Regions from separate parts of the Fictibacillus iocasae genome, predicted to be linked through region 2. Evidence: riboswitches for the same ligand, from Rfam matches in the RefSeq annotation. Region 2 holds a riboswitch; the other holds the start of a gene.
The links. Region 2 has a riboswitch for cyclic di-AMP ahead of ACFQPF_RS14730 (protein-tyrosine phosphatase family protein). Riboswitches for the same ligand answer to the same signal wherever they lie in the genome.

Region 1: another riboswitch for cyclic di-AMP. It lies ahead of ACFQPF_RS16665 (dicarboxylate/amino acid:cation symporter); the one in region 2 lies ahead of ACFQPF_RS14730 (protein-tyrosine phosphatase family protein).

Annotation. Positions count from the first base shown of each region.
Region 1 is NZ_JBHTCP010000051.1:45,641-53,195, forward strand. It holds gene ACFQPF_RS16630 (3'-5' exonuclease) at 1-16, shown strand, start outside; gene ACFQPF_RS16635 (hypothetical protein) at 235-462, shown strand; gene ACFQPF_RS16640 (GGDEF domain-containing protein) at 592-2,808, shown strand; gene ACFQPF_RS16645 (TrkA C-terminal domain-containing protein) at 2,805-3,488, opposite strand; gene ACFQPF_RS16650 (hypothetical protein) at 3,690-3,845, shown strand; gene ACFQPF_RS16655 (GDSL-type esterase/lipase family protein) at 3,923-4,642, shown strand; gene ACFQPF_RS16660 (hypothetical protein) at 4,694-4,888, opposite strand; cyclic di-AMP (ydaO/yuaA leader) riboswitch at 5,086-5,248, shown strand; gene ACFQPF_RS16665 (dicarboxylate/amino acid:cation symporter) at 5,370-6,620, shown strand; gene ACFQPF_RS16670 (hypothetical protein) at 6,872-7,555, shown strand, end outside.
Region 2 is NZ_JBHTCP010000048.1:61,077-68,631, forward strand. It holds gene ACFQPF_RS14695 (CBS domain-containing protein) at 1-207, opposite strand, end outside; gene kdpDN (KdpD-like non-kinase potassium sensor) at 225-1,379, opposite strand; gene kdpC (potassium-transporting ATPase subunit KdpC) at 1,443-2,006, opposite strand; gene kdpB (potassium-transporting ATPase subunit KdpB) at 2,095-4,122, opposite strand; gene kdpA (potassium-transporting ATPase subunit KdpA) at 4,140-5,819, opposite strand; gene kdpF (K(+)-transporting ATPase subunit F) at 5,859-5,936, opposite strand; gene ACFQPF_RS14725 (hypothetical protein) at 6,094-6,231, opposite strand; gene ACFQPF_RS14730 (protein-tyrosine phosphatase family protein) at 6,254-6,667, opposite strand; cyclic di-AMP (ydaO/yuaA leader) riboswitch at 6,784-6,931, opposite strand; cyclic di-AMP (ydaO/yuaA leader) riboswitch at 6,990-7,133, opposite strand.

The DNA.
Region 1 (7,555 bases), on a different contig from region 2:
GAAATTATTCAACTAAAATATTAGTGGTATTTTTGTACGCATTTAAAACTTTTAGTACGCACATAAATAGACAAAAACACTCTTTTAAACCTATTTTTCGACACGTTTTTACATTTGCAATAGGCTTTAAGGCTTGATTATCCAGTAAAAGTAAGATATGTCGGCATTTGACGAATTGTTTTTGTAGGAAAATGACCATATATCCCTAATAATTAATACCAGGGGGTGTTTCGGTTGAAACCTACATATTATATAACGAATAGGAACGACCAGCTTTTGCAACTATTGAATACGATTGAGTATTGTGCTTATGAATATGAGCCAGAGCGTGCCGATTTCATTATTCAGCTGAAAGAAGAAATACTTGAAAACGACGGAATTGATGTATCACCGGAACAGTACAATAAGATCATCTCTCTGCTACTGACTTTTGTTCCTCCGCATATCAAACACATACACTAATGAAAACCTCCATCAGGAGGTTTTTTCACTTTAAGAAGCCTTTATTTTTACATAAAAATTACAATAATAGACAATAAGGGAAATAGTACTTTGATACTATGAAAGGAGCATCCAAAAGGGGGCTTTAGTATGGAGTACTTAGTACAGAATGAAATGGTAAAGCATTTATCTGAACATGTAAAAGAGAACGAAATTGGCATAATTTATCTGGATATTATTAAGTTTACAGAAATTGAGAGGAAACACGGCCTGAAAAAGGCTGGAGATATTCTTCAGCTCTTAGAGCATGCCTTTAGTTTATTAAAACAAAAGCATCCAGAAATCTTTTACATCCATCGGATTGTAGGGGATGATTTTTTCATTTATGTGAAATTGGATAAGCGGCTGAACATGAACGAAAGGCTTAAGGACATTGTAGGCAAGATTAACCTTTTCCTTCACGAACAGATTGCGTACTATTATTCACATACTGGCATCACGATCAAGTTTCATCAAAGCTATACGATCCTGCTCACTGAAGGAATGACCACTTTAGAACGAGCAGTTTATATTTCAATTAAGTTCTTGCTAAGACAGGCAAAGCTGAATTCGCTGGAAGTAGAAAATGGACAGCTAAAAGAGGCGTTTCAGGATTTGATCATCCACAATCGAATTCAAACTCATTTTCAGCCGATTGTTTCGCTGACTACATCAGAAGCATATGGCTATGAAGCGTTAAGCAGGGGGCAAAGAGATACGCACTTTGCTCAGCCTCTAAATTTGTTTTCATACGCTGAAAATGAAGGCCTTCTATATGTACTGGAGAAAACATGCAGAGAGCTGGCCCTTCATCGAGGGAAGCTGTTTTTGCTGCCGAAACAGAAATTGTTCATAAACGTTTCTGCACCGGTCATCTTTGATCCTGCCTTCCAGCCTGATACGATGAGGGATTTTGTACAGTCATGTGGACTCAACAATGCAAACATCGTTTTTGAAATTACAGAAAGAACAGCAATACATGATTTTTCTGTCGTTAAAAAAGCGCTGGATCAATTTAAGAGAAAAGGATTTGAAATTGCGATTGATGATGCAGGGGCAGGGTATTCTTCTCTGCAGGCTATTTCCGAGCTGCGGCCGCATTATATCAAAATTGATCGGTCACTCGTTCAGGATATACATAACAACATCGTTAAGAAAAATATGATGGAGACGTTTGTTTCCTTTGCCAAAAGAATGAACAGTAAAGTCATTGCTGAAGGAATTGAGAACAGCGCAGAGCTGAAGATGATTTGCGATTTGGGCGTGGAATATGGCCAAGGGTTCTTTCTGGCTAAACCGTCTTTTCCTCCTAAGAAAGTGGATGAGAAGGCAGAGAAATTGATTTTGAAGAAAAAAGAGAAAGGGGATGTTCGTAAACGAAATGATTGGACCATCGGCAGCCTCGCTCAAACCTCCCAGGATTTTCGGCCAGATGAACGGGTAAAGCATGTTTCCACCATTCTTGATACGGTATCGGGGGAAGCAGGAGCGGTGATAACGGAAAAAAATTTTCCTGTCGGCCTTGTGATGCGCGATAAGCTGAACCGCCAGCTAGCCAAACCTTATGGCATGTCGTTGTTCTGGGATAAGCCGGTCTCTAAATTAATGGATAAAGAGTTCCTTGTTGTCATGACGGACGAATCCATTGAAGAAGTAGCACAAAAGGCTGTGACTCGAGATACGGAACAAATGTATGATTATATTATCGTTAATGATATGAACGGGTATATCGGAACCGTTTCAATCCAGATGATCCTTGACCATTTAACATCGCTAAATAATGAAAAATTGAAGGATGCGAGTCCGCTGACAGGCATGCCAGGCAATAAAGAAATTAAAAATCAGCTTAATGGCAAACTGCAGGCAGGAAAGCCATTCACACTCATTTACGCCGATTTAGATGAATTTAAGAAATTTAATGACTGCTACGGTTTTTCGTTAGGCGATGAATTAATTAAAAAAGTAGGTTGTATCATTGAGGAGGTCATGTACTCGACAGGCACGTCATCTGATTTTTCTGGCCATATCGGCGGAGATGATTTTATCATGATCACGATGAACCATCGCTCAGATGAAATCTGCCTTGCTTTACTAGAGGAATTTAATAAAATGCTGCTGCCATTCACAGAAGAGATCTTAACAAAGCTGGACTTAGAAGAGTTGCCCTTCGTTCCATCCATCTCTCTTGTTCTTTTAAATGTTTCTGATTGTACAGTGTCCATGACGAAACTGTCCGCTATCGCTGCCGAGCAAAAAGCGGCTGCGAAAAAAATAAAAGGCAGCAGTTTTATAAAACATAGTGTGGAAAAAGAAGGACAGCCGGCTTAATGCGCACTGTCCTTCTCATCGTTCTTCTCTTTAAATAAATCCTCAATCGTTTTTCTATCACCGAAGATTAGTAATTTGTCGCCTTCCTGAAGTTTTGAAGCCTCCTTTTTTTTCTTTATAATCAGATCTCCTCGTGTCACAAAAAGAATGGATAAATGATCTCCTTCCTCTTCCACATCGCAAATGCTCTTTCCGATATAAGGAGAGCCATCATGTATGTAAACCTCTGTTAAATGATCGTTATCTTCTTTTAAAAGTACATCCCGTATAGGTAAATCAATTAAATCGAACTTTTCTTCCATCGTTTGGTTTAATAGCCGTTCCAGCTTCTTCTTAACAGCAGGTATGAGCAGAAAAAGGATGATGATGAACAGACCGGCTGCAATGAAGGCGAGTTCCAGCGAACGAAACTCGTCGGCGAGTATATTCGAAATGGAGGAAATGATAACGGCCAGTGAAAAGGCTCCGAATAAGATGAGAAACATGCTTAACCTGCGCCTTACTGGATGTCCGAGGATGAGTTCAGATTCTCCTGTGGTGAAGCCTGTTCCAGTCAGCATGGAAATCACTTGGAAGCGAGAGACTTCTTTTTCAAGTCCAGTCAGTCTGAATATGATGACGTTGATTTCAATAACGGCCGCTATGATGATGAAATAGAGAAAAATAAATAAAAAGCCCATCGTTCTCCCCCTTTAATCCTACATTCCTTTTATACCCTAATCCTTTGGTTTCATTCGTTTTAAGTATACATTTCCTAAACATTAAAAAATTCAGATAAACGGCAGCCGGCCAGCCAAAATGGCTATGTATCCGTTAATTCAAGTCGTGATTCATAATTGGCGGAGAACATCAATATATATGGTTAGACAAGGGGGGATTGAATGGGACTGTTTATGATTTCTTTGCTGCCGGCATTTTTGTTATGCGGAGGAGTGGTCGCTTTGCTGCAGATTTTTGTAAAAAAAGACACGTTTGACTATGACGAAGCCAACCTTTGGGAAAACTATGAAGGATCCCCGGAGGATTACAGGCTTTAAGAGCATACTTGCTTGATATTTCTCCATTTTGTTGCTTTAATTTAGACAATAAAAATTGCACGATTGGAGAGTATCAATTGACCAAATTGCAAAGATGGATGCTTGCCGGAGGAATATTAGCTGCTCTTTTTTTCGGAAGTTTATATTTTAGCCAATATAAAGAAAAAAAGGACGAGCCAATCCGGGTTACCGCACTAGGTGATTCCCTCACCTACGGAGTGGGTGACCCTTCAAGAAAAGGATACATTGGATTCGTGACCGATGCGATGGAGAGAAGAACAGGGAGACCAGTTTCGCTAAATAATTTCGGGATCAGCGGTCAGAGGTCCGATCAGCTTCTTCACCAGCTGGGCAGCGGAGCCGTTCTCCGCTCGATCCAGAGAGCAGACACGGTATTTGTCTTTATTGGTACGAACGACTACAGGCAAACCGCCAAGTGGAACTTTAAAAAGCTTCCGTTGAACAAAATGGGTGAGGGCGAGAAAAAACTGGAAGAAAATTTGACAGATATCACGGCCATCATCCGCAAACAAAATCCATCTGCCAAACTATATATATTGGGGCTGTATAATCCCTATTTCGGGGATGGATATGATACGAAAAATGGACCCATCATTCAATCATGGAATGAAACCATCAAAAAGGTGGCGGATAAAACAGCGTTATCTCTATACATTCCGACAGAAAAGCTTTTCGTGAACATATCGAAGCCTTTATACTTTTCGGATTCGATCCATCCCAATACAAGAGGGTATGAGAAAATGGGAACATGGGTCGCGAAGCATTGGTCTCCTTAAAAAAAGCGGCCATGTCAGAAAGTGCTGACATGGCCGCTTTTTCCGTTCTTTTTATTTGCCCATCGGGGTTTCAAGCTTTCCGTTCATATCGATCATAAATCCGATCTCACGGCCCAACAGACTGCCGAGCTCTTTGGCCTTTTTTTCGCTTTCCGTTTTAATTTGTTCTATAGTCAATTCACCTTTAAGACGGGATGCACCTACTATGATGCTAAGATCGCCTTTTTCGTAAAATACAATTTTCATGTATGTTTTCCTCCTCCGGTTAATAAACACATACTCTTAACAGTTTTCGATATAGATGTTTCGTTATAGGGGTAATAAGGTATATAGACCTATAGGAAAGTGTTTCCTATGCGACGCGCGCGGATGTGGGAATAGTTTACATAAAAGCATTCTTGACAAAAATTCGACAAAAACGGTAAAATGACAGCACATACGTCATACTGCAATCGCTGAGTCAAGTTTGAATGATTATTCAAATTTTTGAACGGGGGAACCAATCAATACGGCTTTAAAAGCCTGGGATGAATTTGCTTTTTGCAAAGGGGATATTCTCATTTCCTAATCCGACAGCTAACCTCGTAAGCGTTCTCGAGAGAAGGATTAAGCCTTAAATGTGCTTGTGAACCCGCGAAAAGTCTCTCAATTTTCGGGGGTTTTTATTTAGCGCACTATGCCTCTCAATTTCGCAGATTTGTATAAAAATACGAAAGGGGTTATGTATATGAAATTATCGTCTAAAATCTTAATCGCGCTCGCTCTTGGTGTCGCAGCAGGTCTCATACTAAACCTTGCCGCTCCAAGCATTTTTCCGGAAGTCGATAAATTTTTCTTGAAACCTGTCGGCACCATTTTCCTTAACCTGATTAAAATGCTCGTTGTGCCGATCGTCTTTTTCTCCATTGTTCTAGGTACTGCGGGTCTGGGAGATCCCAAAAAGCTTGGACGCATCGGGGCAAAAACTATCGGCTACTTTTTAGGAACAACTACGCTAGCCATTATTATTGGTATCGCACTTGCACTTACGTTTAAACCAGGTGATGTGGGAACGTTTGATACTTCGGGTGCAGAATTTAAAGCGGAGGAAGCTCCTCCTGTTTCTGAAACATTGCTGAACATGATTCCAGTTAACCCGGTTCAGGCAATGACGGAAGGCAACATGCTGCAAATCATTGTTTTCTCGATTTTTGTGGGCTTCGCCTTAACGATGCTTGGCAGCAAAACGAAAGGAATTTTGGATCTTGTGGAGCAAGGGAACGATATCATGATGTTCCTTGTTAATCTTGTTATGCGTTTCGCGCCATATGGAGCTTTCGCGCTTATCGCATCAGCCGTCGGAGGACAAGGAATCCCCGCACTGAAGGCAATGGGGCTTTATATGGGGATTGTCATTGCAGCATTAGTGATTCATAGTATTGTCACTTATGGCGGTTCCATCGCATTATTTGCACGAAAGAGCCCTATTTGGTTCTTTAAAGGATTCGCACCTGCGATGTCGGTAGCATTCAGTACGTCAAGCTCAAACGCCACTTTGCCTGTTTCGATGAAAACGGCTCAGGATAACCTGGATGTACCTGAACCTATCAGTGGATTCGTACAGCCATTAGGTGCCACCGTCAATATGGACGGAACAGCGATTATGCAGGGTGTAGCGACTATCTTTATCGCACAGGTTTATGATCAGAACCTGACAATGGTTCAGCTTCTGACAGTCGTATTAACGGCTGTCCTAGCTAGTATCGGTACGGCAGGTGTGCCTGGAGTCGGCCTAATTATGCTTGCTATGGTATTAAACTCTGTTGGGCTACCTGTAGAGGGAATCGCTCTTATTCTCGGTGTTGACAGACTTCTTGATATGATGAGAACGGCTGTTAATATTACCGGTGACGCAGCGTGTGCTGTAATTGTCGCGAAGACAGAAGAGAAACATGGCGTCATTGAGACACCTAAGATTAAATCCGCCATGAATGAATAATATGAAATGAAAAGCCGCAGCGATTTCTGCGGCTTTTATTTATTTTTACTTTTAAAAGCATAACTTTTTAACTGCAAAGGAGTTCGACACTGCCATGTTAAAGGCTTGAAGCCAGCCAGGTTTTATTTAAACTCACGTTAAATGACAACTATTTTGCTTGTGTAAAAGAACAGGTTAATAAAAATGTTGATACATTAAGATGAGCTAACAGTAAAAATCTGAGTAAATTTATCCCATAAAGGTAGCTGTTCATGGTAGTATTAATGAAGAATATTACAGGGGTTGATTTCTTGGATCGTTTGACTGAACTTCTCGAAATTACATTAAAGCTTCTTTCTGTTAAAGCATTGGACGTGCTCTATCCCATATATAAATTGGGGGAACATCTATCAGGATATTTTGCCTTTCGTTTTGCAGCAGCCATCCTCGTTTTCTTCCTTCTATTGCGCATTGCTGAAAGAGCGGTAGAATTCTATTCGCTTCATAATTTTGTACATAAGAAAATGCTCGTCCCTTCTTCCAATACAGCGGAATATAAACTGTTCCTTTCACACGTATGGGATCTTGAAACGTCAAAAGGAATCATAGATAATGCAAAAGCGGCAAAAAGCCGTTTGCTTCGTTTTAATCAAGAAGAACTGAACGATGTTCTTCTGTATTTAAAAGCTCGCAGAAGAACACTCAGCTCTTCCTTTCTATCTACGATAAGTGCTGCCTTTCTATCAGGTGTACTTTTAACTTATGCAACCGAATGGGCGCATAATGGCTCTTTAAATGCAGAATTTTTTCTGAAAACAGCTCTTTATACAGCTGTTTGGTATTTGATATTCGAATACAGGCAAAAAAACAAACAGCACCAGGTAATCGCCATGATCTATTCTGTAAATGAAACGTTAAAGTCTATACAAGAGAGCCGTCCCCACTCTGTTTCTTAT
Region 2 (7,555 bases):
GTTATCAAAGGTGACATTGCGGTTATTCTTCAAAAACCAGAGTATATCGCCCTCTGTAATGGTAAAAGAGTATTTCCCCTGCTGATCGATTATGGGTATGGCTGAAAAACGGCAATTCGCCATTTTCTCGATTGCCTGCCTGATCGTGACACCACTCTTGAGAAAAGCCACCTCTTTCTTTGGCAATAGAAAAAATGCTACGTTCATTTTCATAAATCCTTTCTCTACGATTCTCTTGTTTTATAGTCTGATACAATATGAATGTCGATGCCTGAAGCATATCTCATAATGTTGTTTACAATCGAACCTTTCCAGATTTCTTCCCACCTGCTTCTGGCGGATTGGCCTAATATAATCTGTGTTACACCATTTTCCACCGCAACATCTGTAATCGTCTGAGCAATTTTGCGATTGTTCATTTGTTCTGCGATAAAACGGGCATTGAACTGTGCGGCAAGCTTTTTCCAATCATGAATTTTCTTCCGTTCTTCAGCACTCCTGTTCATGGATGCTTCATTTGACACATGAAGGATGATAAGATCCGTCTTTAGCCTGTTCGCGATCCGCCATCCTCTGCGGATCAGCTTCTCGGCATTTCCGCCGTGCTGGACACAGACCATAATTCGTTCATGTGCTCCTGTAGGACCGCTCTGTCCGTTGCTTTTTTTCGCCTTCTCAATGCGCTCATCCACATCGTCGGCCACTTCACGTAAAGACAGCTCACGCAGCGCTCCTAAGTTGCTTTTCGTAAAGAAGTTTTCAAGTGACTGCTCTATTTTACTGTGATGATAGATTTTGCCGTCTTTCAGCCTTTTTCTTAAAATCTCGGGTGTTACATCAATGAGTATGACTTCGTTCGCCATATGAAGAAACTGATCAGGAATCCGCTCCCTCACCTTCACGTTTGTAATCTGTTCGACGATATCGTTCAGACTCTCCAAATGCTGAATATTAACAGCCGAGATGACATGGATACCTGCTTTCAAAATTTCTTCCACATCCATATACCGCTTCTCTCGTTTAGATGTCGGAACGTTCGTATGTGCAAGTTCGTCAACAATCACGATGTCCGGATTTCGTTGAATGATTGCTTCCGTATCCATCTCTTCTAATGCATGGCCTTTATAATGAACCTGTAATTTTGGCATCACTTCCAGATTCTTAATAAGTTCCGCTGTTTCCCTCCGGCCGTGCGTCTCAATCAAACCGATTACAACGTCAATTCCTTCATTCCTTAAATCACGTGCTTCCTGCAGCATTCGATACGTTTTGCCAACACCTGGTGCAGAACCGATATAGACCTTTAATTTACCTCTTTTAAGATGTTCTATTTCCTGCAATATTTCTTCAGGTGTTTTTCTGCGGTAAGCCGGACACATGACTCATCCTCCTCATGACAGAGCAAATGCCCCGGCCTAATTCTATCGGCCGAGGCTGCCCTATTATTTTCGCATCGCTTCCTGCACGTTCATGTTCAAAAGAAGGACATTGACTCTTTCTTCTCCGAAAAGGCCAAGATCTCTTTTCTCCATTGATTTATCAATAATTGCGCGCAGTTCTTTCCTTCTTAATCCAGATGCCTTGCTCACTCGGTCAATCTGAAATTCTGCTGCTTCTACTGAAATATGAGGGTCTAGACCAGATCCTGAGTTGGTGACCAGATCCACAGGCATCTCGTTTGTTTCTGTACGGCTGTTTTCTTTCTTCAATGCCTTAATTGAGGCTTCCGTCCTTTTCAGCATATCCTCATTGGAAGGCGCATAGTTATTCGAGCCAGTAGCGGCCCCGTTATTTTCTATAGAAGAAACACGGCCTTGGAAAAATTCAGGTCTTTTAAAATTTTGGCCGATTAACTCGGATCCAATAACCTTGCCTTCCTCATTTGTCACTAAGCTTCCGTTTGCCTGATCAGGGAATATCGTCTGCGCAAGCCCTATCATGGCCAGCGGGTAGGCAATGCCGCATAGTACAATCATGAGTAATGATAATCTTATTATTTTAAACAAGGTGAACCCTCCACGTTCATTATAGAAAGCTTTATTTTCATAACTTTGTTGCTATTAGAGCTCTGAGATGTAGTGATTTCCGTTATCCTTACATCACCATTCCAACAATCATATCAATGGCTTTGATTCCAATAAATGGGACGAAAATCCCTCCCAGTCCATAGATCAAAATGTTTCGGGAAAGCAGTTTGTTCGCGCTCATTGGCACGTATTTTACACCTTTCATCGCCAGCGGAATCAGAAGCGGGATGATGATCGCATTGAAGATCAATGCTGACAGGATAGCGCTTGTTGGTGAATCCAATCCCATGATATTCAGTGCTTCCATCTGAGGGATGGCCACTGTAAACATCGCCGGTATGATAGCGAAGTATTTCGCGATGTCATTGGCGATACTGAATGTCGTCAATGACCCGCGCGTCATTAATAACTGCTTGCCGATCGCAACCACTTCAATAATTTTTGTCGGATCGGAATCCAGATCCACCATGTTTGCCGCTTCCTTTGCAGCGGCAGTTCCGGAGTTCATGGCCAATCCTACATCGGCTTGAGCGAGTGCGGGAGCATCGTTCGTGCCATCTCCAGTCATGGCGACAAGCTTTCCTTTTTCCTGTTCTACCCGGATTACCCGTATCTTATCTTCAGGCGTGGATTCTGCGATAAAATCATCGACTCCTGCTTCCTGTGCGATGGTTGCTGCAGTCAGCGGATTATCTCCCGTACACATGATCGTTTTAATCCCCATTTTCCTGAGTTCTTCAAAACGTTCACGGATTCCTGGCTTTACGGTATCTTTCAAGTAAATAAGCCCCAGTATTTTATTATCAACAGATACAGCCAGTGGTGTTCCACCTTTTCGGGCGATCTCATCACTCTTGTTCTTTAAGTCACCTGGAACAATACCGCCCTTAGACTCAATAAACTTTCTTATGGAATCGACAGCACCTTTTCGGAAAATCGTTCCGTTTACGTTCAAACCGCTCATTCTTTCCTCGGCTGTAAAAGGAATGATTTCAGCTTTTTCATAGTGTGCAGAATTCCAAGTGATTCTTTGTTTTTTAGCGAGCTTCAAAACAGAACGTCCTTCTGGGGTTTCATCAAATAAAGAGGTAACGACCGCCATTTCTGTCACTTCACGCTGCGAGACATCTCCTACTGGAATAAATTCTGCAGCAAGACGGTTGCCAAACGTGATCGTACCTGTTTTATCTAGAATAATGGTGTTAATATCTCCTGCCGCTTCTACCGCTTTCCCTGACATCGCCAATACGTTAAAGCGTGTCACACGGTCCATACCGGCTATCCCGATCGCTGATAAAAGAGCTCCGATTGTCGTAGGGATCAAACAGACAAGCAAGGCAATCAGTGTTGAAATCTCTAAATCTATCCCGACATATTTTGCGATCGGCACAAGTGTTACCACAACAAGCAAAAAGATGATCGTTAGCGTAACAAGCAGAATGTTAAGTGCAATTTCGTTCGGTGTTTTTTGACGTTTTGCTCCTTCAACGAGCGCGATCATTTTATCGAGGAATGACTCCCCAGGGTCTGCCGTAATACGAACCTTAATCCAGTCACTGACAACTTTTGTCCCGCCGGTAACGGAGCTGAAATCTCCTCCAGACTCCTTAATGACGGGTGCGGATTCTCCCGTGATCGCAGATTCGTCTATTGAAGCAAGACCCTCGATAATTTCCCCATCTCCTGGAACGAGATCGCCGGTTTCCACAAGTACGATGTCCCCTTTGCGAAGCTCATCAGAAGAGATGGTTTTGACTGTTCCATTTTTCAGCCATTTTTTTGCCTGCGTACCTTTTTTTGTTTTCTTCAAACTGTCTGCCTGCGCTTTGCCACGCCCTTCCGCCAATGCTTCAGCAAAATTGGCGAATAGGATGGTAAACAGGAGGATGATGAAAACAGACACGTTATAGCCTAGCGCAGCTTCTGATTGGAAAAGGGATGGCGCCAGAATCATAAGCAGTACAAGCAGCGTTCCCACTTCTACAACGAACATGACTGGATTTTTCATCATGGTTAATGGGTTTAACTTTTTAAAACTTTCTACAACGGCTTTTTGAATAAGACCGGAATTATGATTCTGATTATATTGATTCATCTCTTACACCTCATTGGTTAACGTATCATCAAGTATTCAGCGATTGGACCGAGAGCGATGACTGGCAGAAATGTCAGTGCACCTACTATAATGACGACCCCTACTAAAATACCGACGAACAGCATGTTATCTGTCTTAAACGTACCGATTGTTTCAGGAACGGGCTGCTTGCGAACTAATGAACCGGCTACAGCAAGCATTGCTATGATAGAGACATAGCGGCCAAGCAGCATGACTAATCCTGTTGTGATGTTCCAAAACGGAGTATTGTCCCCTAACCCTTCAAAACCAGAACCGTTATTAGCAGCTGATGATGTGTATTCATACAGCACCTGTGAGATCCCGTGGAAACCTGGATTGCTGATGGCTCCCTTTCCAAGCTCTGTAACGAAAGCGAGTGCTGTCGGTCCGAGAATAATGAGCGGGTGAATCAGCAAAGCAATCGTGATCAATTTCATCTCTTTCGGTTCAATTTTGCGTCCTAAAAATTCAGGCGTCCGCCCTACCATCAAGCCGCAGATGAACACTCCGATAATCGCATACATCAGCATGTTGACGAGACCCACTCCGTCTCCGCCAAACACTGTATTCAGCATCATGAGTGACAATGGTGTTATACTCCCCAGCGGAGTCAGCGTATCGTGCATGTTATTGACAGTACCGGTTGTCGCCGCTGTTGTTACAGTAGTAAATAAAGCAGACTGAGCGATTCCAAAACGAACTTCTTTTCCTTCCATGCTACCTTGATCGGTGTTCAGCCCCATCGCCGTTAAAGCTGGGTTTCCGCTGCTTTCAGCGGTATAAGCAAGTGCTAAGAATGCAAGGAACAAGATGCTCATCGCTCCAAATATGACCCATCCCTGTTTTTGTTTCGTGGCAAATCGTCCGTACGTATACGTTAATGATGCTGGGATGCACCACATCGACAGGATTTCAATGACGTTCGTTATCGGGCTTGGATTTTCAAAAGGATGAGCAGAGTTCACTCCGAAAAATCCGCCTCCATTTGTTCCTAAGTGCTTGATTGATACGAGTGACGCCACTGGACCTGTAGCGATTTCCTGTTTATCTCCTTCAAGAGTCGTCAGCTGTATAGTAGGATCAAGTGTCTGCGGGACTTTCAACCCCACTAGAATGAGAGTTAACATAATGGACATCGGAATGAGCAATCGTGTGTGGCCTTTTACAAAATCCTCGAAGAAGTTTCCGATTGTCTTTCCTTTTGAAGTAATGCCCCGTATAAAGGCAATCGCCACTACGATTCCGGTTACGGCAGAGGTAAACATCATCATCATGATAACGGACATTTGCGAGAAGTAAGAAAGCCCTGTTTCCCCGCTGTAATGCTGCAGGTTCGTGTTTGTCATAAAGCTGATAATCGTATTGAATGTTAATGTTTGCTCCATGTTATCAATGCCGTTAGGATTGAATGGCAAGATTTTTTGAAGCCGTAAAATGAGATAGCCTACAGCTACCAAAACAAAATTTGTCAGCAATAGCGAAAGTGTATATTTTTTCCACGTTTGCTGCTGCCTGTCTTGTAATCCGCTGATTGCGTAAATGACTTTCTCCACAGGGCCGAATAATTTATCTGTTCTGTTCGGCTGGTTAGAGAAAATATGATAGATATAGCTGCCAAGCGGCTTTATGATGAGAAGCAGCAGTAGGATAACCGCTGCGATCTGCATAACTCCCATGAATACGTTCCTCCTAAACTTTCTTTCATCAAATCTTTCTTAAAACTTTTCAGGATGAATAAGGGCATAAATTAAGTAAACAAAAAGTCCGCCTGATACGATGGCCGTCAGCATCATTTGTCTTCGCCACCTCCGACGATATGGTTACACCATGTAATAAAACTGAAAAAGATTCCAAAAGAAATGAGCAGTACACCGATCATATAAACATCAAGCAAAGTAATTCCTCCTTGTTGATTAGGGAGCCCGCTTTCTTTAGCAGGCTCCAGTTAAGTTAGCGGCGCTTATCAAATACGAAAGACGGAACCGGTTTGTTCAGGCTGTAAAGAATGGTTTTCGCCATCTCAGATTTAACCTGATCTGCTTTTGCCGCTCTTATGATCTGGCCTATTTCACTTGAACTTAACCTCATGTTATTTCGCTCCATTTCTCGTTTAAGATGTCAGCAAGTACTGGATGTTCCCGTTCTTGTTGTGAATAACAAAGTCCGCACCTAAATCTTTGTAAATTCTTGAAAGGTAGCGGCTGTCAGATTTCAAAACAACCACTGGAAGTGTATAACAACTGCGTACCATATCGATTGCCATGCAGCAGCCGATAAATGAAGTTTCATAGATGATGACCTTTGTAATTGCCTTTGAGATCCAGTCTGTATACTGCATGCCGTCCTGAAAGGAAAAGACGAAAATCTGATGGAAGCCTTCCTGGTCCAGCGTGTGTTCCATCGTCCATTCTGGAACACACAGGGCAACGTTTGATCTTTCAGGATATCGCTTAAGCGTACTGATAAATAATTCTGGAACCGCATCAGGAAAGATGATCAACGTCACATTTCTATTTGTCTCCATCTTTCAAATCCTCCTCATTTCCTAAAAAAGCGCACAAAAAAGAAGCCTGCGGAAGAGGAACTCTTCACGCGGCTTCTACAAATCGCTAAATAAGCGTGTAAAATACACGGATTTGTTGCCTCTCTCTAAAACGCTTACGGAGTTAGCTGACGGATTCGGGCGTGAGAGTCGCCCTACTCGATCACTCGAGATTCACCCCATGCGGCATATGACTGGCCGCGGTTGGTTCCCCCGCTCCTAAAAAGGATTAAGCGATAAAGACGCATTAGTACGTATAATTTTTCGTTAATTTTTTAAACAGATGTTTAACTTGACCTTCACCTTCTCTCTCCTGCCACGCTTACGAAGTTAGCTGACGGGTTCGGGCAGCAAGAGTTGCCCGACGATTTCTCGTTTCACCCCAGAAGCGATTTACCGCTTCATTGGTTCCTCCGTTCCTGTTTTCAGGACTCAGCGATCATTGGTAAAATTTATAATTCTGTTGAAGATGTAGATAATCATACTCCCGTATCCATCAGCATGTAAACCGAACAAAAAGCTTAAAACAAACGCATTTCAGGCCATAAACCTTCATTTACTCTGAAAATAACAGCATAATGGTATCCAAACGAATTTTTTCTCTTCTTTTTTCTTTTTTTCACCTAAATATACTCGCCCAATAAAAGATTAACAATTCTGATTACTTGTTGTTTTATAATGTATCCTTACGAATGGAAAACGCCCTTCGAATCATTATTTTAGAATAAATTATGTTTAAATGTTCATCACTAAGGAAAATGTATACCTAACAACTTATCAACAGGAGGAACTCACATGACCTTTCTTTTATCACTCGCGGCTGTTGCAGCAATAGCGGGTATTAACGAATTGAAACATTCTTTAAAATAA